4 regions of the Paenisporosarcina sp. P5_A11 genome follow, and region 1 is predicted to be linked to each of the others. Evidence: riboswitches for the same ligand, from Rfam matches in the RefSeq annotation. Region 1 holds a riboswitch; each other region holds the start of a gene.
The links. A riboswitch is a leader RNA that binds a small molecule or an ion and turns the genes downstream of it on or off. The one in region 1 is predicted to bind S-adenosylmethionine.
Positions count from the first base shown of each region.

Region 1 (7,204 bases):
TTCATAAATGATTCCGTATATAAAAATACATCTTCTTGTTCTGGTTCATGAAATAAATCATGATAACAATTTGCCCACTCTTTATATTGAATTTCTGAAAGTTGTTGTTTATGTAACCAATGCTTTGCGTATGTATGTTCAGTTACTTTGTCTCTCTCAGCTGTCATCATTAATATAGGCAGATTCTGAATACTTTCCTGTCTAGTAGAAGTTGCTTTGATTAACTGTTGGAGCTCATGATACCATTTCAATGTAATGGTTGTATTATACAGTTGATCGTCTTTATCTTGCGTATACACGTCATAATTTCTAGTCAGTTGTTTAATTGTCACATCATGTGTACTCTTTACATTCTCAGCTAACTTACCAATACTCGACAAAGCACTAGATAATTTGGATGGATGAATTTTTAAATTTAACCATGGTGATGTTAAAATGGCTGCAGCACATTCAATGGATTTTAATTGAAGTAATTGCATGACAAGAGTTGCGCCTAACCCGTGCCCCATAACAAACACTGGTAGGTTATACGAGATGGATGCTTGAACTAATTGGTCGATATAAGACCCATAAGACTGGAAATCTTCATTATGTGCCGCTTTATTTCGAGCCGCTTCTCCATGACCTGGCAAGTCTCCCATGACAACATGAAAACCTGAACTTCTAAATTTTTCGATTAACCATGCATATCTACGATGATGTTCGTACGCGCTATGTACAATTGCGACGACTGCTTTAGCTTGACCATCTGCTTCCCATTTCCACATGAACAGCGCCCCTTTACAAGTTCATTTTATCACAAATACTTGTTTTAATATTACCACGTGATCTTGATATTAATAAATCATTGTCACTTAGTACATCCTGAAATGGTAATTAGCCTTAATAACGACCTTACACCCATGTATAATGAAACTATACCGCAATAAGAAATGAGGTAAAAGAATGATTTACTCTTTTAATAATAAAACTCCCTTGATTGATCCATCTGTTTATATTGCTGATTATGTCACAATCAGTGGCGATGTGACAATCGGTCAAGAGTCTACAATTTGGTTTAACACGGTCATTCGTGGCGACGTAAACTCAACACGTATCGGTCGCAAAGTGAACATTCAAGATTTATGTTGCTTACATCAAAGCCCTGCAGCTCCATTAATTTTAGAAGATGAAGTGACTATTGGACATCAAGTAACATTACATAGCTGTACCATTCGCAAAGGAGCTTTAGTAGGAATGGGCTCAATCATTTTAGATGGCGCTGAAATTGGTGAAGGTGCATTTATCGGAGCTGGAAGCTTAGTACCTCCAGGCAAGGTTATTCCAGCAGGGATGCTAGCATTAGGACGGCCTGCGAAAGTTATTCGTGAATTGAATGATGAAGACAAACTTGATATGAGACGAATTGTAAAAGAATACGCTGAAAAAGGGCAAATTTACAAAGAGATGCAACAGAAAAGTAGTGACCAATAGAAAAGAGCAGGCATCTAATTGCCTGCTCTTTTCTATTGGTTTAATCCCGCACAAATTGTTTTGTTCCCGTTCACCCAATTTCCCTACAAAAACACACTGAAACGATGTGCATGGTGCTAATTACTTTGATTTTCGCTTCGCTGATGTTGTGAAATGAATCATATCAAATTCTTGTGTTTATTCCCATTCATTTGGATTTAATCCCATTCGAAAGTGGTTTATTCCCGTTCAATTTGATTTAATCCCTTTCACGAGTGGTTTATTCCCGTTCACCCATATTTCCTCATAAAAAAACTGTTCCAGAATTACTCCAGAACAGTTTTTGTTTTATTCGCTAGCTTTTTCTTTCAAAAGAGCAGCTCTATCAGTTTTTTCCCATGGTACATCTAAGTCCGTACGACCAAAGTGCCCGTAAGCAGCAGTTTGTTTGTAAATAGGACGACGAAGATCTAACATTTTGATGATTCCTGCAGGACGAAGGTCGAATGACGCTCGAACCACTTCAACAAGTTTTGATTCTTCTACAGTGCCTGTACCAAATGTGTCGATTGCGATTGATACTGGTTGAGCAACACCGATTGCATATGCAAGTTGAACTTCGCAACGGTCAGCAAGTCCTGCTGCTACGATGTTTTTCGCTACATAGCGTGCAGCATATGCTGCTGAACGGTCAACTTTTGTCGCATCTTTACCAGAGAATGCGCCACCGCCGTGACGAGCGTATCCACCGTAAGTATCAACGATAATTTTGCGACCAGTTAAACCAGCATCCCCTTGTGGTCCACCAATTACGAAGCGACCAGTTGGGTTAATAAAGTATTTTGTATTTTCGTCAATTAATTCTGCCGGAACGACAGGATTGATGACATGTTCTTTCAAGTTACGTTGAATTTGCTCAAGTGTTACTTCTGGGTGATGTTGAGTAGAAATAACGATTGTGTCAATGCGCAACGGTTTATTGTTTTCATCATATTCTACAGTTACTTGTGTTTTACCATCAGGACGTAAGTATGGAAGAATTTCCTCTTTACGTACTAGTGCTAAACGACGAGCTAACTTATGAGCCATACTAATTGGAAGTGGCATTAATTCCGGTGTTTCATTACATGCAAAACCGAACATTAACCCTTGGTCACCGGCACCGATTGCTTCGATGTCTGAATCTGTCATCGAACCTTCACGTGCTTCTAGTGCTCTGTCAACGCCCATTGCGATGTCGGCAGATTGCTCATCGATTGCAGTCAATACTGCAGAAGTCTCTGAGTCAAAACCATATTTTGCACGAGTGTAGCCAATTTCACGAACTGTTTCACGTACAACTTTTTGAATATCCACATAAGCAGATGTTGTGATTTCTCCAGCAACAAGCACTAAACCTGTTGTTACAGTTGTTTCACAAGCAACACGTGCGTTCGGGTCTTCTGTTAATATAGCATCTAAAATTGCGTCTGAGATTTGATCACAAATCTTATCCGGATGCCCTTCTGTTACTGATTCTGATGTAAATAGACGACGAGTTGTCATTTAATATTCCTCCTATATCCTTCGAGATTGCTCTCGGAAAATTCAAACGGTACTCATTTCCCATGTCCAGCTTATTCAGTTGAATAAAACCTTCCGCCTTTTCGGGCTTCTGCACACGAGGATAAAGGGAGATGTCATAAAAAAAACCCTCTCTCACGTAAAATACATGAGGAAAGGTATTCATGTATAGGCACCTTTCACTCTTATCATCCAAGGAATTCACCTTGTTTCAGGTTCAGCACCTTTGCCAATTACTACTTGGTTCATAATTGCAGGTTGCCGGGTTTCATAGGGCCTGACCCCTCAACCAGCTCGGGATAAGAGTATCCGTTCAGTTTTACATCATAATAAACTAATCCACCTATGTCAAATATTTTTTATTATTCTTCATTAATATAAAATTATGAGGAATTTAATCAGGCTATTAGTGTAGATTATTAAGCTAAATGTGTTATACTAATCATCGAATTGAAAAAAACACCCCAATTAACTGGGAATACACAAAAAAGGAAGGTACATATACATGAATTCAGTGAACACTATCAACGAGCTGAACGATTTGTTAAATGGCCAAAACGTGCATGTACAACTTTCAGTACCACAATTAGTGGAGAAAGCAACATTACGCGGAGAAGCTGTCTTAACATCTACTGGAGCTGTAAAAGTAGAGACAGGAAAGTATACAGGACGCTCTCCAAAAGACAAGTATGTTGTTGAAGAAGATATCTCAAAAGACAAGATTGATTGGGGTACAGTAAACCGACCGATTTCATCTGAAATTTTTTCCTCTTTATATAAGAAGGTTGTAACTTATTTAAAATCGAAAGAAGAACTTTTTGTCTTTAACGGCTTTGCTGGAGCAGACGAAGAGTCTCGTCTTTCTATCCAAGTAATTAATGAATATGCATGGCATAACCTATTTGCGCATCAATTATTCATTCGCCCAACAGAAGATGAACTGGCTTCTCATGAAGCACAATTTACGATTGTATACGCACCAACTTTTAAAGCAGACCCAGCAATCGATGGAACGGATTCAGAAACATTTATCATTGTTTCAATGGAACAACGCATCATCTTAATTGGTGGTACTGAGTATGCTGGCGAAATGAAAAAATCAATATTCTCTATTATGAACTATTTACTTCCAGAGCAAGGCATTTTATCTATGCATTGTTCAGCAAACGTTGGTGAACAAGGTGACGTTGCCTTATTCTTCGGTTTATCTGGAACTGGAAAAACAACATTATCAGCTGATGCTGATCGCAAGTTAATCGGCGATGATGAGCACGGTTGGTCAGACAATGGTGTATTTAATATTGAAGGTGGCTGTTATGCAAAAGCAATCAACCTGACACGTGAAAATGAACCACAGATTTTCGATGCTATCCGTTTTGGATCAGTATTAGAAAACGTTGTAGTAGATGCTGAAACTCGTATTGCAAATTACGAAGACATTTCTTTAACAGAAAATACACGTGCCGCTTACCCATTACAAGCAATTGACAATATCGTAGACCCTTCAGTTGCTGGTCATCCAAATACAATCATTTTCTTAACAGCTGATGCATTTGGCGTATTGCCTCCAATCAGTAAGTTGACAAAAGAACAAGCAATGTACCACTTCTTAAGCGGTTTCACATCGAAACTTGCTGGTACAGAACGTGGAATCACGACTCCACAAGCAACATTCTCAACATGTTTCGGTTCTCCATTCCTTCCATTGCCTGCAACTGTATACGCGGAAATGCTAGGTAAGAAAATTGATCAACACGATGCACAAGTATTCTTAGTGAATACAGGTTGGACTGGCGGCGAATATGGCGTTGGTAAGCGTATGAAACTAGCTTATACACGTGCAATGGTTCGCGCTGCGCTTGAAGGGAAATTAGATGACGTGGAAACAGACAATGGTTCTGTATTCGGTCTAGCGATTCCAAAAGCAGTACCAGGCGTACCTGAAAATGTACTCAACCCTCGTGATGCATGGGCAGATCCTGCAGCTTATGATATTAAAGCAAAAGAATTAGCAGATCAATTCCGTAAAAACTTCAATAAATTCGGCTCAGTTTCTGAAGAAATCATTTCAAAAGGTGGACCAATTATTTAATTTAAAAAAGGCTTGCACTTCGTGTGCAGGCCTTTTTTTATTCACTATAGTTAAAGACCGTATCGTTTTTGAAAAAGGATTGAATATGTATGGAGTCTGCTTTGGTGATTTGATTGAAATGAAGTTCTACACCATAATGCTCTACTGAACAAATGTGATACCCATTCTTTTTAAAATGTAATGAAAACCATCTAATATTATTAGTATCATTACTAGATTTTAAGAACAAATCTTTTAATTTCTGGGTAAGTGGCATGGTAAAAATTACTAAGTCAGTCTCAATTCTAATGGTGTGTGCAAAAGGTTTGATTAATAGAATCAATTCTGTTTCATTTTTCCAACAACGTACTTCTACTTCAGTAAAGATTGGCAGTAACTCAGTCATCAAAGGAACCCAATAATCCACATTCTTCATGCGTTTTATTGTTTCATTTCCATGTGAGAAGGTGTCATTTTTTATATGTAAATTCCCCATAAGTAACCTCCCATAACTTACATTAAGTGCTCTTTAAAATATTCGGCATTGGCATTCTCTGGAAACAATGTTTGTAATTCTTCTGCTTCTTTTTCATCTACTCCATAGAGAACAATTTCAGAGCCATATTGTGCGATTTCAAGCATCTGAACATCTTCTTTGTAAAAGAATAAGGTAAACCATTTTAATCCACCATTAGGATCTATAGATTGATTACGTAAAAATGTACAATTTTCCTCATTCAATGTGACAGTGAATACTTTTACAAGACCTTCAACCACTGAGTTGGCCGATATCTTAGAAAGTTCTTCAATTTGCTCAGATTCTTCAAGCCAACTGTGAATCTCGACTGATGCAAAATCTTTTGTATAAGTATCCCATAATTTTTCCCAATAGCTGGTATCTATAGGAACTGACGATTTATTTTCTTTTTGAGTCGTTTCCAAAAGAATCCGAACATGTTTCATAATCATTACCCTCCTTGTTGTTTCATCCATGTTGTTAAGTCTTTGATTATTTGATTATTAATTTTTGTTGGGAAAAAATGATCATGTTCACTAAAGTACCAGGTTTCAAAAACTTTACCTTCTTTTACAAGCGTTTTTTCTAAACGACTAGCATGCTCAATCCCAACATTTACATCCTTCTTCCCATGGATAATTAAAAGTGAACAAGTAATATCTTTGATATGTGAGAAAGGTTGACGTTCTTCGAAAGCTTCAGGCGCATTATTTGGATTCCCTCCAATTACTCGCTTCATCATTCTCCGCATATCTTTCCTTTCTTCATAAGTAAGGATTACGTCTGAAACTCCTGACCAGGTTACGGTAGACGTTATATCATCACGCAATATGGCCGTCCATAACGCCATAATTCCTCCACGAGAAAAGGCAAATAAGTGAATGGGATTAACGGATAAAAACTGTTTTAAAACATCTACTCCATATACCGCATCAAAACGATCTTCACCAGCAAATTCATCGCGTCCTTCGCCACCACGATTACCTCTGTAATAAGGAGCAAATACTACAAAACCTTGTGCTGCAAATTGAGCAATGCGAGCTGGCCTAACCATTCCTATATTTTGAATTCCGCCTCGTAAATAGAGTATACCTTCTTGGTTACCAGATCTTAAAGGTTGTGCAAGTAGACCTTTTACTCGATACCCACATGACCAATACAATACTTCTGTTAATCGAACATTTGGATTGGGACTAGGATATGGTCGTTTTTGTTCAATCGTTCCGTTCGGCTTCATCTAACATCACCTGTTCCAATATTTTTCTCATACCTTCATCTCTCATATGGAAACTTAGATTAGTCGAATTAAAAAATTCTTGTAAGGTTACCCAGACTGGGCCTTCTGTTTCAAATTGTGCAACATTTGGATCTATTGACACTACAGTTGAACGGAAAACCACTTTACAAAAGGGGTTTATGTCATTGACCATGTATTCAGCAAACCATTCCATATTTTCAAGTTGAGCACCTGTCTCTTCATATACTTCCCTTTTTGCAGCTTGTACTAACGTCTCGTTTGGTTCAACTTTGCCACCTGGAAATTCTAGTCCTCTAAGTGGATGTTTTGTAAGTAACCATTGCTCTTTCCTATTGGCTAACAC
Region 1 is NZ_JBFUKT010000154.1:260-7,463, forward strand. It holds gene AC1DOS_RS15785 (alpha/beta hydrolase) at 1-767, opposite strand, end outside; gene AC1DOS_RS15790 (gamma carbonic anhydrase) at 946-1,473, shown strand; gene metK (methionine adenosyltransferase) at 1,801-2,997, opposite strand; SAM riboswitch class I at 3,198-3,321, opposite strand; gene pckA (phosphoenolpyruvate carboxykinase (ATP)) at 3,521-5,107, shown strand; gene AC1DOS_RS15805 (hypothetical protein) at 5,145-5,582, opposite strand; gene AC1DOS_RS15810 (hypothetical protein) at 5,600-6,049, opposite strand; gene AC1DOS_RS15815 (alpha/beta hydrolase family protein) at 6,055-6,840, opposite strand; gene AC1DOS_RS15820 (NUDIX domain-containing protein) at 6,818-7,204, opposite strand, start outside.

Region 2 (9,577 bases), on a different contig from region 1:
GATGAAAGTATTCATTGCCGCTTTTTTTGAAGTGTTTTGGGTCATTGGCTTAAAACACGCGGATGATGTATGGACATGGATTGGGACGGCAGTGGCCATTGCTGTGAGTTTTTATTTAATGATCATGGCAGGGAAAACATTACCGGTGGGTACAGTGTACGCGGTGTTCGTTGGACTCGGGACAGCAGGCACAGTAATCGCAGATATCCTATTTTTTGGACAAGATTTTAACATCGCGAAAATTGGGTTGATTGCGCTTCTGTTGATTGGTGTTGTTGGGCTTAAACTAGTGACAAAAGAACAGGAAGAGGGGGCATCCTAATGGCTTGGCTATTTTTAATCATTGCAGGACTATTTGAAATGACAGGCGTTGTGATGATCAACCAAGTGCACAAAAAGCGTAATTGGAAATCAATCACTGGATTGTTCGTCAGTTTTGGCGCAAGTTTTTTATTTCTTGCATTCGCGATGGAAAGTCTTCCGATGGGAACGGCTTATGCAGTATGGACAGGTATTGGCGCCTCTGGTGGTGCGATTTTAGGCATGATTTTATATGGGGAACCGAAAACCTGGTTGCGCATGCTGTTTATCGCAATGGTGTTAGGCGCAGCTGTCGGATTGAAGTTCATTTCATAATGTTATGATGCAAGATTTTTTAGGTATCTATAGTCGCAACTTTATTAGTTATTGTCGTAACTTTCATCGTTATTATCGCAACTTCTTGAATTATTGTCTCAACTTTTCATGTTATTGTCGCAACTATCCAATTTCCTCCTAATTCTCAAGCTCAAAATTACAAGAGACCTGCTTCGCTTTTTCTGCGAGACGGGTCTCTTGTTATAATGTTTACTATGCTGCTTGTCCATTTCGCGCACAGTAAATTATCAAGTTCACTCGACTCAACTGAATAACTGTTGTTTAATTCAGATTTGTGTAAAAATTGTGTTGACAATACTAAAAATAGATGCAATAATTCGATTTATATTTTTAAAAAATACATATCTACATTTTTCTTATCAAGAGCAGGTGGAGGGAACTAGCCCTATGAAACCCGGCAACCGACTTACGCGAGTAGGCACGGTGCTAATTCTTGCAGCAGTAGCTGACAGATAAGAGGATGTTAGTTTTTACTAACCTCTTCTTTTTTGTGAAGAGGTTTTTTATGTGGATTAAAGAGGTGACGAATTTGAGTGAAGTAATTGCGAGTTATTTGGTCCATAACGCAGGAAACTTGGAGAAAAAAGCTGAAGGCATTGCACTTGGTCTGACTGTTGGTTCTTGGACTGATTTGCCTCAACTCGAACAACAACAATTAAAGAAACATAAAGGCCGCGTTGTATCTGTCCAATCATTAGGTGAGGAGCCAAATGCAAATCGTACGAAAGGAATTATTCGAATTGCTTATCCTGCTGCGAATTTTAGTCCAGACTTGCCAGCAATTTTGACGACGACCTTTGGCAAATTATCGCTTGATGGGGAAATCAAATTAATTGATTTGGAGTTCAGTGCGGAGCTAGCTACTCACTTCAAAGGACCTAAGTTTGGGATTGAGGGGATTCGCAATTGGACGGGTGTGCAAGATCGCCCTTTTGTTATGAGTATTTTCAAAGGAATCCTTGGCAAAGACTTATCTTTTTTACTGCACCAACTCGAACAACAGGCACGTGGTGGCGTGGATTTTGTGAAAGACGATGAGATCTTGTTCGACAACGAGTTAACGCCTTTTGAAGAACGAATCACGAAAGGTCGTGAAGTTCTCGAAAAAGTATATTCAGAAACTGGACATCGCACACGATACGCTGTGAATTTAACGGGACGCACATTTGACTTAAGAGACAAAGCAAAACGTGCAACAGAGCTTGGGGCAGACATGTTGTTGTTTAATGTTTATGCATACGGACTCGATACGCTTCAAAGCTTAGCCGAGGATAGTGAAATTGCGATTCCAATCATGGCGCACCCTGCTGTATCAGGAGCATTCACGCCATCACCATATTACGGGCTGTCAAACCAACTTGCACTAGGCAAATTACTGCGTTTTGCAGGAGCGGATTTCTCCTTATTTCCTTCGCCATATGGAAGTGTGGCTCTTGAAAAAACCGAAACTCTTAAGATTGTGGAATCGCTAACGAAACCAAATTGCGTGAAACCAACACTTCCTGTGCCTTCAGCGGGAATTCATCCAGGAATGGTGCCACAACTTATCGAAGATTTTGGAGTTGATTCGGTAATTAATGCAGGGGGCGGAGTACACGGTCATCCAGAAGGATCTGCAGCAGGAGGTAAGGCATTCAGGCAAGCGGTCGATGCAACGCTTTTAAAGAAAACCCTATCAGTCGCCTCACAAACAAACGAAGAACTTCGACAAGTACTTGAATTGTGGGGTGACAAAGTACGATGAGCCAACCAGTTATTTTTTGTGATTTTGATGGCACCATCACCACCAAAGACAACATCATGGCCATCATGAAAAAGTTCGCACCACCTGAATGGGAGCCGATAAAAGACCAAATTCTCGGACAAGAAATTTCCATTCAACAAGGTGTTACGCAACTTTTCAACTTGCTTTCAACCAATCAAAAAGATGAAATTACGCAATTTGTCCTCGACCAAGCACAAATTCGCGAAGGTTTTGAAGACTTTGTTGCGTATACGAGATCACAACGTATTCCGCTCTTTATCGTATCAGGTGGCATTGATTTCTTCGTCAAACCTTTGCTGAAAGATTATATTACTGAAGACCATATTTATTGCAATGTCGCAGATTTCTCAGGTGATACGATTTCGATTGAATGGCCACACACTTGTGATGAATTTTGTTCAAATGGCTGTGGTTGCTGTAAGCCATCCATCATTCGCAAACTTAGTGAAGACAACACTTATAAAATCGTCATCGGAGATTCTATTACTGATCTACAAGCTGCAAAACTAGCAGACAAAGTCATTGCGAGAGATTTTCTCAGTAAAAAGTGCGAAGAACTTAACATTGCGTTTGAGCCATTTGAAACATTTAGAGATGTAATTCACATTTTAGAGCAATTGGAGGTACACACATGAGCAATTACTTTTCACGTTGGAGCGATTTGGCAGCTATCAAAAAAGAATTAGCCGATCGCGATTGGTTTTATGGAACAAGTGGTAATTTGTCTATTAAAGTTTCGAATGAACCCGTTTCATTTCTAGTCACGGCATCAGGGAAAGACAAACGCAAATTCACGAATCACGACTTTTTGTTGGTCGATTCAAATGGTGAAAAGTTAGAGGACACAACGTCAAAGCCTTCAGCTGAAACATTGTTGCACGCCAAAATCTATAATAAAACCAACGCGGGCTGCGTCCTTCATGTGCATACCATCGATAACAATGTGATTACAGAACTGTACAAAAATGAAACACATATTGAATTTACTGGAAATGAAATTATTAAAGCTCTAGGTTCATGGGAGCAAGACGCCAAAGTCAGCATCCCTATCATCGCGAATATCGCGCACATCCCAACTTTAGCTGAACAATTTGATCGCTATGTTAATGGAGACAGTGGGGCAATTCTTATTCAAAATCATGGAATTACAGTGTGGGGAAAAGATGCCTTTGAAGCAAAAAAAATCTTGGAAGCATGGGAATTTTTATTCTCTTATCAAGTCAAAGTAGCATCCATAAAACATGTAGTGGGGAGTTTTTAATCATGGCATTCATTCGAAAACACGCATCAAACGAACGTATTGAAGATGAACAAGCAGTAATCGATTTTTTATATAGCAACGAAGTCATTTATGAAAAATGGGATATTGATAAACTCCCGAAGGAACTTCGTGAAAAATTCAACTTAACTGATGAAGAAAAACAACAAATTTTATCGGCATTTGGCATCGATATTGCCGATATTTCTGAGCGTCGCAACTACCAACAAGCGGATGTGATTTCACTTTCAGAATCAACTCCGAATTTAGAACAGCTGCTGAAAAATTTCCAACAAGAACACCATCACGAGGACGACGAAGTGCGTTTCATTGTGAGTGGACATGGCATTTTCGTCATTCAAGCGAATGATGGTGAATTTTTCGACGTCGAACTCCAACCTGGTGACTTAATCTCTGTTCCTGAAAACGTGCGTCACTACTTTACGTTAATGGAAGACCGCAAAGTCGTAGCGGTTCGTATCTTTGTTACAACAGAAGGGTGGGTTCCAATTTATGAGAAAGAAACGGTTGCATAAGTGAAGAGAAATCGTTCCGACCATTCACCTGGGTACGGACATTTTATCCTCTCCAGACGTATACAGACACAACAACGCAACGAAAAAACCTGACATCCGCAGTGGGAGTCAGGTTTTTCTGATGCTATGGCGCACGCTTATGGGGAAGAAAAGGTCCGCGTCATAGTGAAAATTGAGGATTAATCAAAATTACTTAGCATATGAAACTTGCACCGACAATAATTAATAAGATGAAGAGAACAACGATCAAAATGAATGTAGAATCGTTATTGTTGCAACATTCGTTACCACCCATGTTTAACACCACCTTTTTAGGAAGGATGTTTTAACATATGCACTTTTATAAGGCAGATACGGGAACAGAGCAGGAATCAGAAAGAAGAATTATTCGCAAATAATGTCCCACTCATCTTTTAAATTTGAATTGACCTTCGCCAAATTAAATTTTTTATAACCTTGGCTTTTGGCCCATTTTTTCATAGATGCGTGGTCAGGATCTTCTTTATCTTTTATGACACGCTGGAATTCATCATAACCTGGTGGGCCTCCAACGTCTTCGGGAGGACAAGTACCTTTGCCTTCTAGAACTTGAGGATAATCATACTCGAAATCATCCACTACTTTTTCAAATATCACTTCATGATCCCAGCCGTCGCCAAAGTCATACAGGTAGCGAAAGTCTGGAGATTCATGTACATATTGATTTAAATCTACGTCTCTTGCTAGCAATAATTGCTTGCGAATGATTCGTTGATACATTTTATATTCATAGGTCCCTTCTTCAGGAGGGTTTTTCATGTAATGTTGTGCCATTGCGAAATTTTCTGTAACGGTTTCTTCATTTGCAACCAGCTCAATCGTTTTGTTGTTAATGGAGTCTTCAACGAAGAAATTAAACAAGTGACTGTCTGTCCACCCCATAGAGGTTTGAATTACGGAATGCAAATCATAAAAATCAAGTTCGACAGGCATGACAAACCGACGCCATACCTTTGGTTCTACGTGATTTAGTGTGACAAGAAATTGGTAAGCTTTCATCATAACACCCCATTTTAAGGATTTTTTTCATCATAACATAATTAGGGTGCTCCTTGTGAAGATTAAAAAAGGGCTGGTATTAATGAATCGTGATATGATAAAACTAATTTAAGAACGTGAGAAATCCCATTTCTAGTGTTGATAATTTGATTAAAAAGCGAGCAGGTGACAAATGAAAGAGGCCTTAAACAAATTCACAAATAAAAACTGGTTAATTTGGGGCGGCTTCATACTGTTGCTCGTTTTTCTAATCATGAATCGCCAAATCATTACGCTTCTAGTGAATCAAGATATCGAAGCAACTCAAGATTTTTTAGATGATAATATGCTGCATGCGGTTGTGTTTATGTTAGTGATCATGATCCTTCAAAATTCATTTACGGTGTTTCCTTTACTATTGGTAATTAGTATTAATATTACGTTGTTTGGTTTTATTAATGGTTTTTTATGGAGTTGGATCTCGAGTATAATTGCGGCAGTTGCTGTATTTTATAGCGTGCGATATTTATTTCAAGAGCGCTTAATTGAAAAATTCAAACCCGAACTTCTTAAGAAAATTGATGCAAATGGTTTTTCGTATGTCTTTCAAGCCAGGGTATTCCCTTTAGTTCCAACTAGTTTGGTCAATATATTGGGAGGACTCAGTACGGTACGGATTTGGCCGTTTATCCTCGCAACCACTATTGGAAATTTCCTTTTCTTTTTTGCTCTTGCATTAATTCCTGCAGGACTTTTGTCGGAAGAATTAGATGAAGCTCTAATTTGGGGGGGCTTAATCGGTGCCATTTTAGCGTACTACTTATTTAAACTTGTTCGCAAAAAACGTAAACAACCTAAATGAAACTAAAATAACCCTAGTTCGCCAAAAGCGAGCTGGGGTTATTTTATTAAATGAACGAATCCTTTATTTTTGGTCAACAAACTCTAAGATGAAATCCAAAAATAGCAGTGGTTGCTCTACGTTTGGAGCATGTCCGGATTGATTAAATTCAACGAACGTGGCATTCGGAATCAGTCTCGCCGTTTCACGACCTACTTCTGGTGGGTTTAGACCGTCGTGATCTCCACTAATAACAAGCGTTTCAGCAGTGATTCGATGCAAATCTCCACGAAAATCAAAGCCTTCTAATGCTTCATTAGCAGCGGAAATCTCTTTTGCTGTTAAGGGAGGGCTCTGCTGTCCGGCTTTGTGGCTCCACTTGCCGACAGCTTTCAAATCATGAAAAATGTAAGGAGATACTTTCACGACTTTCTCCGAAAAGTCTAATCCTTCAAGATCATCTGCGTGTTTCTCAAATAAGGCTTCCATAGAAGACGTTTTGCCTTGTGATTTCGTTGCCACTAACATCAACTTCTTCACACGCTCTGGTGAAGCGATGGCTACACCTTGTGCAATATAACTACCCATCGAGACGCCGAGTAGATAAGTTTCTTCGATTTCTAAGTGGTCCAGTAACCGAAGCACGTCGCCAATATGGTCATCTAATGTATACGTAGACGGTTTTTCAGAATCTCCATGTCCGCGAGCATCCAAGACAATTATGCGGAAATACTTCTTTAAGATTTTCACTTCATTTTCAAACATGTGGCGATTACCAGTCAATCCATGCAACAAAACAAATGGCTCACCAGCCCCGTGTTCTTCATATGTTAGAATCATTCCATTACTCGTAAATGTTGGCATCAAGTCACCTCTACTTTTTAAATTCCCTCCTGAGGATTATGTAAACTTTCATCAACCTACTTGTCCTATTCGAACCAACCCGTAGATTTTTGAAATAAATGAGAGCGCTTATTCGCGCTCTCGCTGTGCGTAGGGAGTGGCTTTCTCTTCCTTATGATTATTTTAATTAGCAAAGAAAAGCAGCTCCAACAATAATTAATAAAATGAAAAGAACCACCAGCAAAGCAAAAGAAGATCCGCCGTCGTGATGTCCACCCATAGATAACACCGCCTTTCTTTGTGGGAATGTTGTATTATACGCAAAACAATATCCGACATATGGGGCAACGTCATGGGATTATATTATAAATAGGTGTAAAAACTATTATGTTGCTTAAAAAATTAAAATAGTTTAGGACTAGTACTTTTCAACAGCTCGTACACGGGCGGTGAAAGGGGGTTTTTGTTAGACAGAATGCCCTGTTTTTCACGGTTCGATACTCTTAGTGTACTGAATCATTTCTTAGGTTGTTTCATCTTTATCCAAACCATACATAGTACACCAACTGCCAACCCGAAAACAATAATTTGCCCAATACCTATCCATTTCACAACAGCATACGTTGCTGAAACTTCAAGTAGTAAAGCTGGAACTTTGCCTATACTGCTGGCCGCTACAAATGACCCGAAACGCATCTTACTGACGGCAGCATATAGCGTCACTAATCCAGAAGGGATGAATGGCATTAATCGTAAGCCAATTACTAACCAGATTGCCTCTCGAGTAGAAGCATCGAGCAACTTTTTCATCCGTGGTGTATGTTTAGACCGATTGTTAACAAACTTTCTAAACCCTTTTCGATACAACCAAAAGGCAACCAAACTCCCGGCAATCTCTCCAATAAGAGAAACTGAAAACCCACCCCAAAAGCCAAATGCCGTGACATTTATGGCAGTCAGAAATGCACTCGGAATAACTCCTACGATACTAATCACGATATTCACTAGCATACTTATCAATACAGCTATAGGGAAGGGAACCATGGACATATAAGATTCGATTATTGCCATAGATATCTCCTTTATCAAAACTAAGATGCATTTATAGTAGCACGATTTTACTCAATAATGACGTTGACAATCTGCATAATAAAAAGCCAAACAAGATGAGGACTCATCTTGTTTGGCTTTCTGCTATTTTTTAATGATAGAAGAATGAAGCAACACCCAAAACACGAGAGTGCCTATTCTTTTGTCAAGTCACCGAGTTTTACTAAGCTCTTCCATGTAACCCCGCCATCAGTCGTTTGGTAGACATTATTTTGTAGGGTTGCAATCGAAATCTCTTTGTCATTCGTTGGGTGTGTAGCAATATAAGTGACGGCATTATCTTTAGCCAGTTGTGGAACTGAAAGAGCCTTTGCTTCTTTTGAAGCAAGGTCAATTTGAACCAACTGCACCTTGTCACCTACTAACTCCGCTACGTACGCATGACTTTTACTTAACGTCACATAAGTGATGTACATGTCATCCTTGAATAGTGAAAAGCTTTGACCTGCATCCGTTGATAGATATAATCCTCGGTCTGTGCCAATCGCAACAGTTGCAGGTGTGTCTGGATGAGCCGCCATATTAGACATCATTTCGGCTTCAAAGCCATTCATGTCCATCGTTGTCCACTTCTGTCCGTAATCGTCTGTATAAAAGAAGCCGTTCTCTAACTTGTCAGTAGGCATTTCGTTAAAAACATAGATACGATCTGTATGGTAGCTAGCCGCTAAATAATGAAAGTCGATTTCACCTGCAAACGCATATTGTTTAAATGTTTCTCCGGCATCTGTGCTTTTTAGTAGTCCAAGCGGGTTCTCATAATCTGATCCAGGTTCTGGATGACCGCTTGAAACAAATCCATCAGCTACTGCTTGAAAGCCCATATAATCATGCTTTTCGCCCGTTGTTTCTTTCCACGTTCCTTCTTCATAGAGAAGGGGGCCGTGATGGGAGGCAAGCATTAATGCATCACCGGAACCTGGGTAGCCGAGTCCATGAATATGGTCCAACTTGGTGTCAGTTGTTTTCTGGTAAAAATCTTCTGAAGGCGCAAGAGGAGCGTCTTGAGCGGCTTCATCTACTGTCTTTTCGTTTTCTTCTGTGGTGTCATTTGATGAACAGGCTGCAAGCGTTAAACTAAGCAGACCCATAATAATTATCCATGTCTTCATGTTCTTCCTCACTTCCATTTATAGCCGATGCCCAAACTGTCACAATATACTCGGACGCTTGAAACCTAGCAGTTTTTATTTGTCACGCAAATTCCGAACATGTGAATCGACGGTACCGTCCTCTATTAACTGCCCCAATTGTACACGAAAAATATAAAAAAAACTGTGCAGAAAAAAGCACAATATACTCACCATCACGCTTAAGACACTGCCCCATATGGCATTATCGATTTAACTGAAGCAGAAGCGCAAGTTACTATACATCAAGTAACCTACGATAAAGCTGCGTTTTTGGAGAAGTTCGAACGCTTGCAAGTACCTCAAAGAGAGATTTTATTTAAGTTGTTCTATGTAGGAGAGTAAAAAAGCACCAGAACCCTTTTGGGTAATGAAAGAAGCAACACCTTCTATTCCATAAACGCAACGACCGAAGATACA
Region 2 is NZ_JBFUKT010000003.1:1,025-10,601, forward strand. It holds gene AC1DOS_RS01680 (DMT family transporter) at 1-322, shown strand, start outside; gene AC1DOS_RS01685 (DMT family transporter) at 322-636, shown strand; SAM riboswitch class I at 1,011-1,116, shown strand; gene AC1DOS_RS01690 (2,3-diketo-5-methylthiopentyl-1-phosphate enolase) at 1,187-2,401, shown strand; gene AC1DOS_RS01695 (2-hydroxy-3-keto-5-methylthiopentenyl-1-phosphate phosphatase) at 2,398-3,057, shown strand; gene AC1DOS_RS01700 (methylthioribulose 1-phosphate dehydratase) at 3,054-3,683, shown strand; gene AC1DOS_RS01705 (cupin domain-containing protein) at 3,686-4,216, shown strand; gene AC1DOS_RS01710 (YjcZ family sporulation protein) at 4,410-4,511, opposite strand; gene AC1DOS_RS01715 (plasmid pRiA4b ORF-3 family protein) at 4,601-5,254, opposite strand; gene AC1DOS_RS01720 (TVP38/TMEM64 family protein) at 5,427-6,095, shown strand; gene AC1DOS_RS01725 (alpha/beta fold hydrolase) at 6,159-6,938, opposite strand; gene AC1DOS_RS01730 (YjcZ family sporulation protein) at 7,105-7,197, opposite strand; gene AC1DOS_RS01735 (TVP38/TMEM64 family protein) at 7,434-7,988, opposite strand; gene AC1DOS_RS01740 (F510_1955 family glycosylhydrolase) at 8,162-9,139, opposite strand.
Region 2: another riboswitch for S-adenosylmethionine. It lies ahead of AC1DOS_RS01690 (2,3-diketo-5-methylthiopentyl-1-phosphate enolase); the one in region 1 lies ahead of metK (methionine adenosyltransferase).

Region 3 (6,741 bases), on a different contig from region 1:
CAGCGGATAAACTACGAATAATTGGATAAGTAATATGACTCTTCATATGAACATCCTATGATTTAAGAATGTTCTTGATGTGGAATTTCTATGCCTCACCTTGACATGAAACCAAATGGTGTTATACATTAATATATACAACCAACTGGTTTCATATTATTGAAAGAAGGCGAATTCATGGAGACAAACAATCAGAATGTACTACCAGATATTAAGCAAACAGTCATTTTTAATGCACCCATTCAAAAAGTATGGGATACCGTATCAACTGCAGAAGGAATCGCATCATGGTTTATGCCAAATGATTTTCAAGCGAAAGTCGGACATGAATTTCATGTCCAATCGCCATTCGGTCCATCACCATGTAAAGTCGTTGAATTAGATGCTCCTAATCGACTTACTTTTACTTGGGACACAGAAGGATGGATTGTTACTTTTATATTAATAGAGGTCAGTGGTAAAACTGAGTTTACCCTTATTCATAGTGGTTGGAAACAACCAGATGCTATCCTTCCAAAAGCAAATGACAAAAGCTCAGTTATCCGCGACAGAATGGATCATGGTTGGATGGGGATTGTTAATGAACGACTTAAAAAAGTTGTTGAGGAATAGTGGCTAATTCAGCAGAAAAATATGATGTATTCCAAGCTATTGCTGATCCAACCCGTAGAGAGGTACTTCGCATACTTACTGGAAAAGAGTTACCCATCTCAAAAATAACATCTCATTTCACTATGAGTCGTACAGCCATTGCAAAACATCTTCATATCCTTTCAGAAGCAAAGTTAGTCAGTGGACGAAAGGTAGGGAGGGAAAAACTCTATCAGTTACAACCAGAACCTTTAGAAGAATTAAAACAGTGGCTTTCTTTTTACGAACAATTTTGGAACAACAAATTATCAATACTTAAACATGTTGTTGAAAGTGATGGAGAAAGTAGAATACACGTCATTAAAACCGAAGTTGAGAAATAGTAATAACAAAGTTGACATAGAGAAAGACCGACAAAGTTTTTATGTCGGTCTTTTTTAAATAATCGAATTCATGGTTTTACAAGAACCTTGACTCTAAATGTCGCATGACTTGTGCCACTTCAGTAGCTGTTATTTTTTCACTACGCATGTGATGAATGGACTCTTCATTTCTTGTGGATTGTTGTGCAATATCATCAATCCATCTACTCGGAATATTTAAATCATAAAGCGAAGTCGGCAAACCCAGTTTCTGATAAAACGGACATAGTCGCTCAACTTCACTTTCCTTCTGTTCGAGAAGCAATTGAACCAAAATGCCATAAGCCACTTTATTTCCATGTAATGCTTTATGTGACTCTGGCGCAATGGTCATGCCGTTATGTATGGAGTGCGCACCTGCGACTCGACCATAGCGATCACCAAATCCGCCTACCATTCCTCCAAGCATAATTATCGATTCAATTACTCTGACGAATGCATTTGACACTTTTGCTTCTTTCGCATCATCAATGGCTTCTTCTGCATGTTCAAACATTTCTTCTGCACATAACCGCGCAGTATGATGAGCGACCTTTAGCGCAACCGATGGATTGCTTAACTTGCTAATTTGAACGTCTGCTTCATACCACTTAGCTAATGTATCTCCAATGCCTGCGACGAGAAGTGGAATGGGGGCTTCCACTAAAATTCGTGGCTCCACAAGAAGGATGTCAACACTCATTGGATACACATCATAGTGTGTCATCATACCTTCATCAGAATAGATAACACTAAGCGGTGTCCAGGGTGCACAGTTCGAAGCGAGCGTTGGAATTAAGATTGCCTTGGTTTCACTCGTGTAAGCTACCGCTTTTACGACATCCAACACTTTTCCGCCTCCCACACCAATAATTGCATCTACGGAATGACTCTGTGCTAGCGCAGCCACTCTGGAGATTTCAGTTACTGTACACTGACCTTTATAAAAAACGTGCGATACATGAATGCTTTTTAGGCTGGGAAAATAGTAGCGTGCCGCATACCATGACTTCACACCTGAAACTATGAGTACACGTTTGATATTTCTAGACACTAACTTGTCTTCAAGTTCATCTAGCGCCCCACTCTTACAAACATATTCAGTCGGTGCTCCGCGAATAATGATGTCTTCCATAAGACTCCTTCTCTCTTAACGGTTTTTCATCCACTCAGGTTTACCAAAACCTTCAAATTCTGAGTCGATAATTCCTTCAAATTCAGGTGCTTCTACGATTTCCACTAAGTCTTTCGCAAGTTGCGAGTCTTTGTTTGCAGTCGTAACAGCCACGAGGTTACGGTAGAGATCAGGCATGTTCTCTAAAATTAACGCATCTCGTAATTTCATATCTGCTGCTAAAGCGAAGTTTCCTGGAACTGCTGCTAAATCTGCACCATCTACTGAACGAGGCAGTTGACCTGCTTCAATTGGTTGGAACACTAAATTTTTCGCATTGGTCTTAATATCTTTCTCTGACACTGTCAAAGGCTCTGCATTTGAATCTAATTCTATTAATTTATGATCTTGTAAGATTAGGAAAGTACGGGCCGCATTGACTGGGTCATTTGGAATCGCTATTGTTGCACCATCTTTCACTTCTTCTATGGATTTATATTTATTAGAGTAAATGCCCATTGGTGCTGTTGGCACTGTGATTAGTCCAGTTAATTCCATATCATTTTCTTTCGAGAAGTTCTTAATATAAATGGAGTGTTGGAAAAGGTTAGCGTCAATATCTCCATTGTCTAGCGCAATGTTAGGTTGAATGTAATCGCTGAATTCAACGATTTCTACTTTGTAGCCTTTTTCTTCAAGAGCTGGTTTAATAGCCTTTTTCAACATGTCGCTGTAAGGACCTGCTGATCCACCTAATTTTACTGAATTATCGTTATCCACATTACCTTTAGTTTCTTCGTCACTTCCTCCACATGCTGCAAGAGCCACTACTAGTACCAGTAACATAATCGAAAATATAATTTTTTTCATCTCTGTCTCTCTCCCTTTTATCGTTTATCTATTGCTTTAGACGTCCAGTCACCCAACTGTTGAATGATTTGAACGAGAACAATTAAAATTACTACCGTGACAACCATGATTGTATTGTCATAACGGTAATATCCGAACCGTATTGCCAAGTCTCCAATTCCGCCGCCGCCTACTACCCCAGCCATTGCGGAGTAAGCAACTAGGCTAATGATGGTCATCGTCACTCCTTGCACAATGCTCGACTTCGATTCTGGCAATAACACATCTTTGATAATCATCCAAGGGGTTGCTCCTACTGCAACTGCAGCTTCAATAACGCCTTTATCAATCTCTCGGAGTGATGTTTCAACAATTCGCGCGAAAAATGGAGTGGCCGCAACCGATAAAGAAACACTAGCTGCTGCTGGTCCAATCGTTGAATCAACAAGCAATTTGGTTAATGGTATAAGTGCAACTAACAAAATAATAAACGGAATCGAACGTACCATATTTACAATAAAACCGAGTATTCCTTTTATAATTCGATTTTCTAAAAACAATCCTCGATCGGTAATGAAAAGTACAATACCAAGGGGTAATCCAATCACAATCGCAACCGTCAGTGAAATCCCAATCATATACATCGTTTCCCCAAATGCTTTGAGTATGTCTGGCCATAATTCAATCACGTGCTGGATATCAATGCCCATTTCGAATCACCTCCACTTGCGCTCCGCGTCCTTCCATATACGTAATAGCTCTTTTAATATTGTCTGGATGTCCTTGAATTTCCATTAAAAACAAACCTAGCGGCACTTCTTGTATGTATTCAATCGAGCCGTGCAAGAAATTCCCACGTACTTCAAAATGCTGAACCATATCTGAAATAACACCTTCACCCGCCACATCACCTTTAAACATTACTTTTACAATACTTCCAGTAACTTTATCCAAAATGGTTTGTGGCACTTCAAATGACAGCACGCTACTAATAAATTCTTTAGTCAGCTCAGCTTTTGGATTTGAGAAAATCTCGTATACTGACCCTTCCTCCACTACTCGCCCATCTTGCATGACTGCCATACGGTCACAAATCTCTTTCACTACATTCATTTCATGCGTGATTAACACAATCGTGATGTTTAATTCGCGGTTTATCTTTTTTAGCAATCGTAGAATTGATAAAGTTGTGTTTGGATCAAGCGCAGAGGTTGCTTCGTCACACAATAACAAGGAAGGGTTATTTGCAAGTGCACGTGCTATTCCAACACGTTGTTTTTGCCCTCCACTCAGTTGTGCTGGAAACACATCTTTTTTATCAGTTAAACCAACCATCTCAAGAAGCTCCACTACACGAGACGTCATTTTTTCTCTTGGTGTGTTTGCCGCTCTTAATGCGAATGCAATATTTTCAGCTACTGTCTTTTGACTAATCAAGTGAAAGTGTTGAAAAATCATGCCGATTTTCAAGCGCGCCTTGCGTAATTCTTCTCCCTTTAATTTTGTTAGATCAAGTCCATTTACTTCAATCTGGCCACTGGTTGGTCTTTCGAGTAAGTTGATACAACGGAGTAAAGAACTCTTGCCAGCTCCGGAATACCCCACAATTCCGAAAACTTCCCCTTCAGAAATGGTGAGATTAACTCGATCCACACCCATTACCAGGCCATTTTTTGTTTTGTATTCTTTAGATAAATCATTTATTCGTATCATAACAACAAGCTCCTTTTTACCTTCTAGAAAACACAATCCGTAGACTTTAACAAAATAAAAAATGCCCCTTTCATTATGAAAGAGGCACCGAAAAATGGATTTTGGGTTATCTTTCAGAATGAAATCATTCTGTAGGAATTGGCACCTTCCCAGCTATTGCTGGGGGTTGCCGGACGTCATAGGGCCTATCCCTCGGTCTCTCTTGATAAGTTTCCATATGTAGTTGTATTTGTTGCTCGAACTAAATCTTACGATGTTTATTAACGAGTGTCAAACCTTTTTTCACTTTTCAAACAATGGTAGATAAAGTGACGGTCTTCGATCTTCATACACAGGGATACGTGTGCGCACTTCTTCAACTTCGGAAAAATCAACATCAATTACCGCGTATTCTTCATGTTCAGTACCGGTCCACAACACTTTCCCCCACGGCGCAATAATCATGGATTGGCCATTAAACTGATTGTTTGGATCAGAACCAATACGATTCACTGCAATTACGAAACATTGATTTTCTATTGCACGCGCTTGAAGTAAGATCTTCCAATGATCAATGCGTGTCGACGGCCACTGTGCTGGAATGAATAACACCTTTGCTCCTGCTAATGCATGTGCCCGTAACCATTCGGGAAACCTTAAGTCATAACATATGACGCCACCAGCTTGGATAGAACCTAAAGAAAACATATTTTCCTTATTTCCTGCTTGTAGGTATAGATGTTCATCCATCAAACGGAACAAATGCGCTTTATCGTATTCACCAACAAGCTCTCCATCGTTCGAATATACATACATCGTGTTGTAGAAGTTGACTCCTTTTTTCGTTGAAACCGAACCACCTACGATATGAATGTGATGTGTTCGCGCCAAATCAGAAAGAAATTTTTTCGTACGCTCTCCTTCAATGTCGGCAAGGTTTTCTAATGCTGTTAATGCATAAGCAGTATTCCACATTTCAGGTAAAACAACGAGCTCTGCACCTTCACCAACTACTTTTTCAATTAATCTTTGAACATTGCAAAAATTTTTTTCAGGTTCAGCAAACGCTACGTCGAGCTGAATGCAAGCGATTTTCATGGATACACCACCTATAGACAAGTTACTCAAAAGGTTATAAGATTTGGCTGACGATTGCAACTAATTTAGAAAATGAGGAAACGCCATGGAACTCTCGAAAAGACTACAACAATTACCTCCACAATTTTTTGCTTCTCTTGTACAAAAAGTAGGAGCTGCAGTGGCACAAGGTCGCGATGTAATTAATTTAGGTCAAGGTAACCCTGACCAACCAACACCTCCACATATCGTAAAAGCACTACAAATAGCTGCTGAAAATCCTGTTACTCATAAATATTCGCCCTTCCGCGGAATAAGCGAATTGAAAGAAGCAGCAGCTGCCTTTTATAGACGTGAATATAACGTTGACATCGATCCACTAACAGAAGTCGCTGTATTATTTGGAACAAAAATCGGGCTTGTTGAATTGCCTATGGCCGTATTAAATCCGGGAGATTGGATGCTACTACCAGACCCTGGATACCCAGACTATATGTCAGGAGTAATGATGGCCGACGTCAACTATGAAACGTTACCACTTATAGCAGAAAATAATTTTTTACCTGATTTCAATATGCTTTCTGAAGAAAGTAAAGAACGCGCGAAACTTATGTATCTTAACTACCCAAACAACCCGACAGGAGCTACGGCAGACCTCGAATTCTTCAACGAAACTGTAGCATTTGCTAAGGAAAATGGAATTGCTGTATCACATGATTTTGCCTATGGAGCCATTGGATTCGAAGGAATAAAACCGGTAAGTTTCTTACAAGCAGACGGTGCAAAAGACATCGGAATTGAAATGTACACCTTATCCAAAACATACAACATGGCAGGATGGCGCGTAGGATTTGCTGTAGGAAATGCACAAATAATTGAAGCCCTTAACTTGATACAAGATCACATGTTTGTAAGCCTATTCCCAGCTGTCCAACACGCAGCCGTCGCTGCTTTAAATGACAATCAAACATGTGTGCAGGAATTAGTTGATCGCTATGAAAAGCGTCGAAATGTATT
Region 3 is NZ_JBFUKT010000017.1:25,152-31,892, forward strand. It holds gene AC1DOS_RS05270 (SRPBCC family protein) at 178-612, shown strand; gene AC1DOS_RS05275 (ArsR/SmtB family transcription factor) at 612-974, shown strand; gene AC1DOS_RS05280 (iron-containing alcohol dehydrogenase family protein) at 1,051-2,127, opposite strand; gene AC1DOS_RS05285 (MetQ/NlpA family ABC transporter substrate-binding protein) at 2,143-2,976, opposite strand; gene AC1DOS_RS05290 (methionine ABC transporter permease) at 2,994-3,665, opposite strand; gene AC1DOS_RS05295 (methionine ABC transporter ATP-binding protein) at 3,655-4,668, opposite strand; SAM riboswitch class I at 4,772-4,880, opposite strand; gene AC1DOS_RS05300 (carbon-nitrogen family hydrolase) at 4,951-5,745, opposite strand; gene AC1DOS_RS05305 (aminotransferase class I/II-fold pyridoxal phosphate-dependent enzyme) at 5,831-6,741, shown strand, end outside.
Region 3: another riboswitch for S-adenosylmethionine. It lies ahead of AC1DOS_RS05295 (methionine ABC transporter ATP-binding protein); the one in region 1 lies ahead of metK (methionine adenosyltransferase).

Region 4 (9,577 bases), on a different contig from region 1:
TATTAAAGTGTGACCGATATAATTGTTAAGCTCAGGAAAATCGGTAGGAGACATTACTGTTGTTTCGTTTAATGAAATGTCGCCGCCTTCGTAGCAATCGATGCGCTGAGGATTCGCATTTTTCCCAGTGTAATCCGTTGCTGTATCAACATGAGCTAAGAATCCAATTGTAGGCAATTCATGGTCTATATTTGAAGGTAATGTAGCAAATAAATAGCCATTATCATCAAGTGAAATGTCTTCCATTCCGATCGCAGCCAACTCTTTTTCAAGTTCATGGAGTAAGTCCCACTGACCTGGTGTTGAAGGGCAAGTTGAACTGTTTGCGTCAGATTGTGTATCAATTTTTGCATAACGCACGAGGCGTTCGATTAATATTTCTTGCATGACATTCCACTCCTTAATTTCATAAATCTATTATTAGTTTATCATTTTCAGAATCATCTAGGAATATTGAATGCTATTAAAAATCAGATAGGATATTTTTTAACCTAATAAGAGGCTGCTGCCAAACAGGTAAATGTAAGAAATATAGTAAATCCTCTTAGAATTCCTGTGGAGATGTCGTTTTTTTCTTTTTCATAACAGTAGACACTTTAGGTTCAGTTCCTTGCTTTATACGTAGAATGTTTTCTCTATGTTTCCAAATAGCTAAAGTGAAAAGAGCTAATGAGATGAAGTTCGGCCAAAATCCTCCCATAAACCAAAATACATAAACCAATAATGTAAGGTATAAAAAAAGAACGCCAATTGGTAAATAGTCTGTTATGAGAGTTATTAATATGAGCAAGGTCAATCCAATACAGCCCATTCTCCAATCGACAGCAAACATAATCCCAATGATTGATGCAGTTCCTTTGCCACCATCAAAATTCATCCACAAAGGATAATTATGTCCGATAACGACAGCTGCTCCTATTAATAAAAGTAGAGTAGGTGTGTAGCCATTAAAGAGACTTTGTGTATCTAAAATATAGGCCAATAATAGAACGGCGATAAATCCTTTACCAATGTCAAATAACGCAACTAAAGCCCCGAATTTCCATCCTAACACGATGGTAGCATTAGACGCCCCAGAATTCTTTACACCTTGATCTTTTACATTAACCCCTGAAATCCATTGTGCGATGTAGGACCCATGTAACCCCCCAATTAAATAGCCTGATAGGATAATCATGAGTGACAATAAAGCAAGATTCAAAATCTCAACTCCTTTTTTCTTCTCACTCTTTAAACGTTTGACTATTGGCTGAAGTTTCAAAAAAAATAATTATTTCTTGACTTTTTCTTCCTGGAAAACATATACTGTTTCTCAAGATGGAAAATTGAATCAAATACTCTTATCAAGAGCGGCAGAGGGACTAGGCCCTACGATGCCCAGCAACCGGCAAGTGATGAACTTGCAAAGGTGCTAATTCCTACAGATTTCTTCATGTGGATCTGAAAGATAAGAGGAGGTATACGCAATTGCGAGCCCCCTCTTCTTAAGCGAAGAAGGGGCTTTTTGTATTCCAAAACTCCTCTTTCGCCTCCACACTTCCATCTAAACCACAAACCAGGAGGGAAAAACAATGACTAATCTTCAACCAGAAACGCTACTTTTACACGGAGGGCAAGAGCCGGATCCGATTACTGGCTCACGTGCGGTACCAATTCATAAAACTACTTCTTTTGTTTTCAAAGATACAGAACATGCTCAAAAACTTTTTGCGCTGCAAGAAGCTGGAAATATCTATACGCGTATAGGCAATCCAACAGTCGATGTATTTGAACAGCGTGTTGCTTTGTTAGAAGGGGGTACAGCTGCAGTAGCTTTATCAAGTGGAATGGCAGCGATCGCTTTTTCTATTTTAAATATAGCAGGAGCAGGAGATGAAATCATTGCTGCTAGTAATTTATATGGTGGTACTTATAATTTGTTTGCTAAAACACTTCCAAAGTATGGAATCACTGTAAAGTTTGTCGATTCAACTAATCCGGAGAATTTCCGAGGAGCCATTTCTGAAAAAACGAAAGCCATTTTTGGGGAAATTATCGGCAATCCAAGTCTCCATGTTCTAGATATAGAAGCTGTGTCTACTATAGCCCACGCGCACGGAATTCCGTTAATTGTTGATAATACATTTGCTACTCCATATGGAAGTAATCCTATTGAATATGGTGCTGATGTAGTAGTACATTCAGCAACAAAATGGATTGGTGGACATGGTACTTCAATTGGAGGTGTGGTAGTTGATGCAGGAAAATTCGATTGGAATAGCGAGAAGTTTCCTGAGTTTACGGAACCAGATACTAGTTACCATGGATTGCGTTATGGGATTGACGTGCCTCAAGTTGCATTCGCTATTAAACTTCGAGTTCAACTACTTCGTGACTTTGGTCCATGTCTAAGCCCAGATAATGCATTTTCTTTCTTGCAAGGTCTCGAAACGTTACATTTACGTGTGCCGAGGCACAATGAAAATGCATTGGCGGTAGCTAATTTTCTAGAGAATCATCCAGCGGTGGAGTGGGTAAGTTTCAATGGATTTGAATCTCATCCATCTCATCAATTAGCTAATAAATACTTGAAGAATGGATACGGTTCAATTGTGAATTTTGGAATTAAAGGAGGACGAGATGCAGGGCGTAAAATCATCGATAACGTCAAAATCTGGTCTCATGTTGCCAATGTAGGAGATGCCAAATCGCTTATCATTCATCCGGCTTCTACGACACATCAACAGTTAAGTGGAGAAGAATTAAGAAAGTCAGGTGTCACAGAAGAATTGATTCGACTTTCAGTGGGATTAGAGTCGGTAGAAGACTTATTAGCTGATTTAAGGCAAGCGATAGATCAAGCAATCGTCGTACCGATTTAACTTGGAGGTGGAATTAGTGGCAACAGGAAGTGTAGAAATCGGAAACTTCCAAACAGAGTCTGGGAATCTACTGGAACAAGTTGAACTTTCATATGAATCTTGCGGTCCATTAGATGCACCTGTTATTTTAGTTTGTCATGCTTTGACTGGAAATCAATATGCTACTGGAACTCAGGAAAAACCAGGTTGGTGGAGTGGAATGATTGGACCTGGAAAAGTTATTGATACGAATGTATTTCAAGTAATTACATGGAATGTTTTAGGGGGATGTTCCGGTTCAACTGGTCCAGCTACAATTAATCCTACAACAGGTGAACCATATCGCTCATCCTTTCCAACCATTACAATTCGAGATATGGTCCATGCTGAAAAACAAGGATTACTAGCTTTGGGAATTGATAGACTTCATGCAGTAGTTGGAGGATCGCTTGGTGGGATGCGTGTGCTGGAGTGGGGACTACTCTACCCAAAAGATATGGATTTACTGATTCCATTAGCAGTTACCCCTTATTTAAGTGATACAGGTATTGCCTATAATTATATTGGCATTCATGCAATTGAAACAGATGCAAACTATTGCAATGGAAACTATAAGAGTTCATCAGATATAAAAGGGTTTGAAACAGCACGCATGGCGGGGTTAGTCACTTATCGTAGTGAACAATTACATAAGGACCGTTTTGCAAGAAAGACCAGAAGTGATGGTTTGTTCGAAATCGAATCCTATATGAAATACCAAGGGACAAAACTTACGGAACGTTTTGATGCGAACAGCTATCTTACCTTATTACGGGCAATGAACACTCATGATATCGGGAGGGATAGAGGCGGAATAGAAATAGCGGCGAAACAATTTGAAGCAAAAGTAATCACCATAGCATTCACACATGATTTACTATATCCACCTGAGGACATTTGCTCTTTTGCGCATCTCGTTCCTGATCATCATTTCTGCATGGTCAACACACGATTCGGTCATGATGGCTTTCTGACTGAATTTGAGACATGGGGAGATATATTAACTGTTCACTTGGGGGTAAAGTCATGGCAACGATTCAAGCAGCAATCTTAGGTTTTGGAACAGTTGGTCAAGGCATATTCCAAATTCTTAATGAAAGAAAACATCAATTAAAACAATCATTAGGATTGGATATAGAAGTAAAAGCAATTCTAATACGAGAACCAACAAAAAGTCGTATGGCAACGCCAGGCGTTATGGTAACTGACAACTTTCAAGACATTGAAGACATTCCCGATATTCAAGTTGTATTTGAGGCAATTGTAGGTGAAGAACCGGCATTTCAATATCTATGTAGGTCTATTCAAAAAGGCTGTCATGTGATTACAGCTAATAAAGTAATGTTCTCAAAGTATGGTTTAGAATTACAAGAACGAGCAAAAAGACAAGGTGTCCATGTCGGATATGAAGCAACAACAGCAGGGGGCGTACCAATAATAAAAACCTTGAAAAACCTTCTGCTTGTGAATCAGGTGCATAGAATTCAAGGGATATTAAATGGAACATCAAATTACATTTTAACTCAAATGCGAATACATGAAAGCTTGTTTCATGATGCCTTAGAAGAAGCAAAGGTACTTGGCTATGCAGAGTCAGATCCTTTTAATGACATTTCTGGTCAAGACGCATTTCGAAAGCTTATGATATTAAGTACTTTGGCATTTGGTAAACAACCGAATTGGGATGATGTAACGATTGCTGGAATTGCTGATATTACACTTGAACAAGTACAAAGTGCAACAAGAGAAGGTTTGCGTTTCAGGCATGTGGCAGAGATTATTGAAGAGCAAGACGGGTCCTTACATGCAAGCGTTGGTCTAAGATTAGTAGATCCCGAGCATCCGTTGTATGCAGTTGAGGGTGTAAACAACGCGATTGCGCTTGATACAAATTACATTGGGACTTTAACTTTAATTGGACCAGGAGCTGGTAAATTTCCCACAGCAAGTGTCATGGTGGAAGATTATGCAGAAATCATAGGAAAACACGCTCAATTTTTAGTTACCTTATAAGAAAATAGAACCGTTGCATTTGTCTCCATGTGGAGGAATGCAACGGTTTTTATGTATGAAAAAAACAAAAAAATATCGTTAATTATTATATAGAAGAAATACGTTCATAATATAAAAAATTTATTATCTTGATATCAGGATATGTGGTAATAGATGGGAAAAATAAAGAATCGATAGTCCTGTTTAATACCAAAAAAAGGGTGAAAAATGGATAATTTGATTTAACCTGGAAATAAATTCACTTTTTTGAAATGTCTATATATCAACGTTGATTGAAGTGGGTGAAAATTAATGACATAAAGTAGGTTTATTTACATAGTACAAGGGAACTAGCATATCAAGTTGTTATAGTTAGCTAACTTTGACAATTTAGAAAGGTAAATGGTAAATAGTAAGTGACCTTATACATAATTAATACAGCATTATACCTATTTCGGTATAAATCACCATTTTGAAATGAGGAATTGTTAAATGTTAGAGGCAAAAAGGAGAGCGGCTATATTTTTTATTATGGCATTTATCTTAGCAGCTGCAACTGGATACATGGTGCTGCAAAAAGTAAAGGATTTAAATTCTGATTTAGGTGCAATGACAAAGATTTATGTAGCAAAAGCGGATATTCCATCAAGGACAGTTATTCAAAAGAATCAAATCACCGTAATGGAGTTACCTAATAAGTTTGTTACTGAGTCGCATATCACCTCTTTTGGTGATCTGGAATCTCAAGTATCAGTCGTCCCTCTTTCTAAAGGTGACATGATTACACGAAATATGATTAAACCAGCTTCCAATCTACAAAATGAGAACAATAGATTAGTCACTTTGCATCGAACGGATAAAGTTCAATTCGATCAAGTAATCGAAGCACTAGACCGAGTAGATATTATTGTATCTACTGAAAATAAAGGCGAGCGTAATACATCTGTTTTCATGAAAGACGTTGTTGTCCGATTTTCTCAAGGTTCTGGTGAAAAATTTGCGGGTGTTGCAGTCGAAGTGACGGCTGAACAAGCACCGAAACTTATACATATGCAAAACTATGCTGATCACATTCGTATTTTAAAAGCTAATGTTGGTCAAAACAGTGTACCTTCCGAAGAAACAGAAGAAAAAGAGGCACGACAGGAAGAGCCTGCAAAGAAGAAAGTTGAAAAAAAACCAGCGACAACACCACCTAAAGAGAATGGTACTAAAAAAGAAACACCGAAAGAAGGACCTACTTCCGGGAGTGGACAGTAAGATGGAAAAGAGGCTGACGTGATGGAACTATCGGCAAATATCTTAATTGTTAGTGAATGGGAACAGAATACAGTGCTATTAAAAACGATTTCTGAAAGCTTCTCAAAACAAGTAACTAGTGTGAAATATTCAGATGCTATAAGAGAAATGAACCGAGAAACTCGTGACATTGTCATCGTTTCTCAATCGGAAACGGAAGCGTCTGTAGAGTTAGTCCAATCAATACGAATGGTCAATCCGGCTTGTCTCCTATTGTTTGTTGCAGTTGCTTCTGACTTTACATTGCTTCGAAATATTATACGATCAGGTGCGGATGAATTTTTCGTCTTTCCAGATGAAACTAGTTTATTCACAAGTAGATTTCCAACAATCGTCCAAAATTATGAAATCAAAAAAAATTCAATGGAAGAAGCAGCTGTAACTTATGGACGCAATCGAGGACAAATTCTGTCATTCTACAGCGGAAAAGGTGGAAGTGGACGTACATTGATTGCTTCTTCAGTTGCTCAAACTTTAAAGCTAGAGTCAACGGCTGAAGTGATTTTGATTGACTTGAACACCCAATACGGTGGGATTGAAAACGTCTTTTCCATTGAATCCAACCGATCGCTAGCTGATTTAATGCCTGTTGTTGAGGAATTAAATGAAAGCCACATTCGGAATGTATCTGAAACACAGGTGGATTCCAAATTGGAAATTCTCATCAGTCCTTGTGATGCGGAGATTGCAGAATCGATTGATGAAGAGTTTATTGCCAAATTGATTCGAACATGCAGACGTTCATTTGACTACGTTTTAATTGATCTGCCAAGTCATATGAATGGACAAGTCGTTACAGCTTTAGAAGAGTCTGACAAAGTTTTTTACATATTAGCGCCCGAAACATCAGCCCTCAAAACGTTAAAGCAGTTCGAAACACTAAGCACAAGACTTGGCATTCCATTGGCAAATCGTATGGAAATTGTACTGAATGAACTGTCCAAAGAAAACGAAGTCCAGCAAAGCGATTTGAAAAACGTGCTACGTTTTCCAGTGGCCGCTTCCATTCGCAGGGACATTAAAGGGTTGCAACCATATATCAATAAAGGGATGCCTGTCCGGAAAGTCCAGAAAGAACGTAAATTAATCCCATTTGCCAAAGATATTCGTAAGTTTGCACGAGATGTATTAAAGCAATAGGAGGTGAAGAGGGATGAGCTCACTGTTTGAAAAGAGAAAAGGGAAGCTTGTGCAGAAAAAGCCAACCTCTTACGAATATGAAAACCACCTCGTCGATGAATTAGTCGAACATTATAAGGCCCGTTTATTGCGAGACACAAACTTGGAAGCTTTAACGCAGCTGTCTTCAGGAGAAATGCGGTTGCGAATTGAGCAATATGTTTCAACTTTTATGTCCGAAGAAAAGGTCATTATTTCAAGGCATGATAAAGAACTTTTAATTACGAGAATATTAGATGAGTCAGTCGGTTTCGGTCCGCTCGAACCGCTCATAAATGATCCGGATATCACGGAAATTCTGATTAATGGGTACCAGGAAGTTTATGTTGAAAGAAAAGGAAAACTTCAAGAAGTACAAATTGCATTCCGGAACGATGAACATGTACGGCATATTGTGGACCGTATCGTCGCACCACTCGGTAGACGAATCGATGAAAGCTCACCAATGGTAGATGCCAGATTGCCCGACGGCAGCCGGGTAAATGCAGTAATTTCACCGATCAGTTTATCGGGCACACTTGTTTCCATCCGGAAATTCCGAGCAGAACCTTTTAAAGTGGAGGATTTACTGCAATTTGATTCTATGAGCAAAGATATGGCGACATTCCTGGATGGGATTGTAAGAGCCAAAATGAACACGCTCATCAGTGGAGGAACAGGCTCTGGTAAAACAACTTTGTTGAATGTAATCGCTACATCCATTCCTCATGGTGAACGTGTCATTACGATAGAAGATTCCGCAGAGCTTCGTCTAGACCGTCCAAACGTCGTTGGAATGGAAGCCAGACCGGCGAATGTTGAAGGAAAAGGGGAAGTCAGCATTCGCAACTTGGTGCGAAATGCTTTACGTATGCGGCCGGACCGCATCATTGTCGGGGAAGTTCGGAGTGGAGAAGCATTTGATATGCTCCAGGCTATGAATACGGGGCATGAAGGGTCAATCACAACTGTGCATGCGAATAATGCCGACGATGCATTGAGACGAGTTGAAGCGATGGTCATTATGGCAGGAATGGATTTACCTTCAACCATTATTCGGGAATACATTGTCGGTGCTTTAGACATCATTGTCCAAGCAACACGACTGACAGATGGAACACGGAAAATCGTATCCATTTCGGAGGTCCAGAAAAATGACGGCAAACATCGGATTGTTGAAATCTTCAAGTTTCATAGGACCGGTTTAACGAAAGATGGAGAGGTAGAAGGACATTTTACACCAACTGGTGAAATTCCGCAGTGTCTAACTCGTATACGTGTCTTTGGAATTGACATGAATGAATCTTTGTTCGAGCCAGTGAAACGGGGTGTGGTCGTATGACGGAAGCATTACTCGCGATGCTGACCATTCTTGTACTCGTCATCGGTTTTTACTTTTACCTTGGCTATCGGAAAGAAAAAAGGGAGTGGCGTAAACAAGTCCAACAGTTTTATCGGGACGGAGAACGTCGTAAAAGTGTGTTGGTGGTCATTGGAACCAAGTACGATCAGACCGATTCTGCAAAAGCACTGGAACAGAAGTTGATAGATGCAAATATTGGCTTCACACCATCAGAGTTTATCGGTGCGCTCATAGTTTCTTATATGGCATTGGTTATTGGTCTTCAAAACTTCTTTAATTTGAACATGCTTGCAAGTTTAGTCATAGCTCTATTGATTGTCGAAGGTGGGCGTCGAATGCTTTTCCTGGTTCGGAAAAATAAAAAGAAACAAATGCTGGTCGAACACCTTCCTGAAATTTGTCGCATCCTTGCCAATGCCACACGTTCTGGCATGACGCTCAATCAAGGAATTCAACTTGTTGCTCAGGAAATTGGTGAACCGGCTAAATCTGAGTTCAAGAGATTGGCACATGAGTTATCGCTAGGAATTGATTTCAGTGCTGCCATCCGTAGCATGGAGAAACGCGTGGATGACAAAGAATTTCAACTGTTCACGGCAACCATGCTCATCCAGAAGAAAGCAGGAGGTAATTTGTACGCAGTGCTGGACGAAATGAGCCAGACGCTGGATGAACGCAAGTTATTGAAACAAGAAATCAAAACGATGACTGCTGAACAACGCTATATTTCGTATATTGTTCCCGTCATTCCAATCTTTCTTGTACTTATGATGAACAATATTGTGGAAGGATTTTTAGATCCTCTATTTACCGGACTTGGACTAATTCTATTCGCTTTCTTTTTGACCGGAACAATTCTAACATTCGTGATTGTTCGTAAAATCAC
Region 4 is NZ_JBFUKT010000002.1:82,531-92,107, forward strand. It holds gene pepT (peptidase T) at 1-387, opposite strand, end outside; gene AC1DOS_RS01340 (glycerol-3-phosphate acyltransferase) at 545-1,201, opposite strand; SAM riboswitch class I at 1,338-1,454, shown strand; gene AC1DOS_RS01345 (O-acetylhomoserine aminocarboxypropyltransferase/cysteine synthase family protein) at 1,572-2,861, shown strand; gene metX (homoserine O-acetyltransferase MetX) at 2,878-3,933, shown strand; gene AC1DOS_RS01355 (homoserine dehydrogenase) at 3,906-4,892, shown strand; gene cpaB (Flp pilus assembly protein CpaB) at 5,364-6,131, shown strand; gene AC1DOS_RS01365 (CpaE/TadZ family protein) at 6,153-7,310, shown strand; gene AC1DOS_RS01370 (CpaF family protein) at 7,324-8,670, shown strand; gene AC1DOS_RS01375 (type II secretion system F family protein) at 8,667-9,577, shown strand, end outside.
Region 4: another riboswitch for S-adenosylmethionine. It lies ahead of AC1DOS_RS01345 (O-acetylhomoserine aminocarboxypropyltransferase/cysteine synthase family protein); the one in region 1 lies ahead of metK (methionine adenosyltransferase).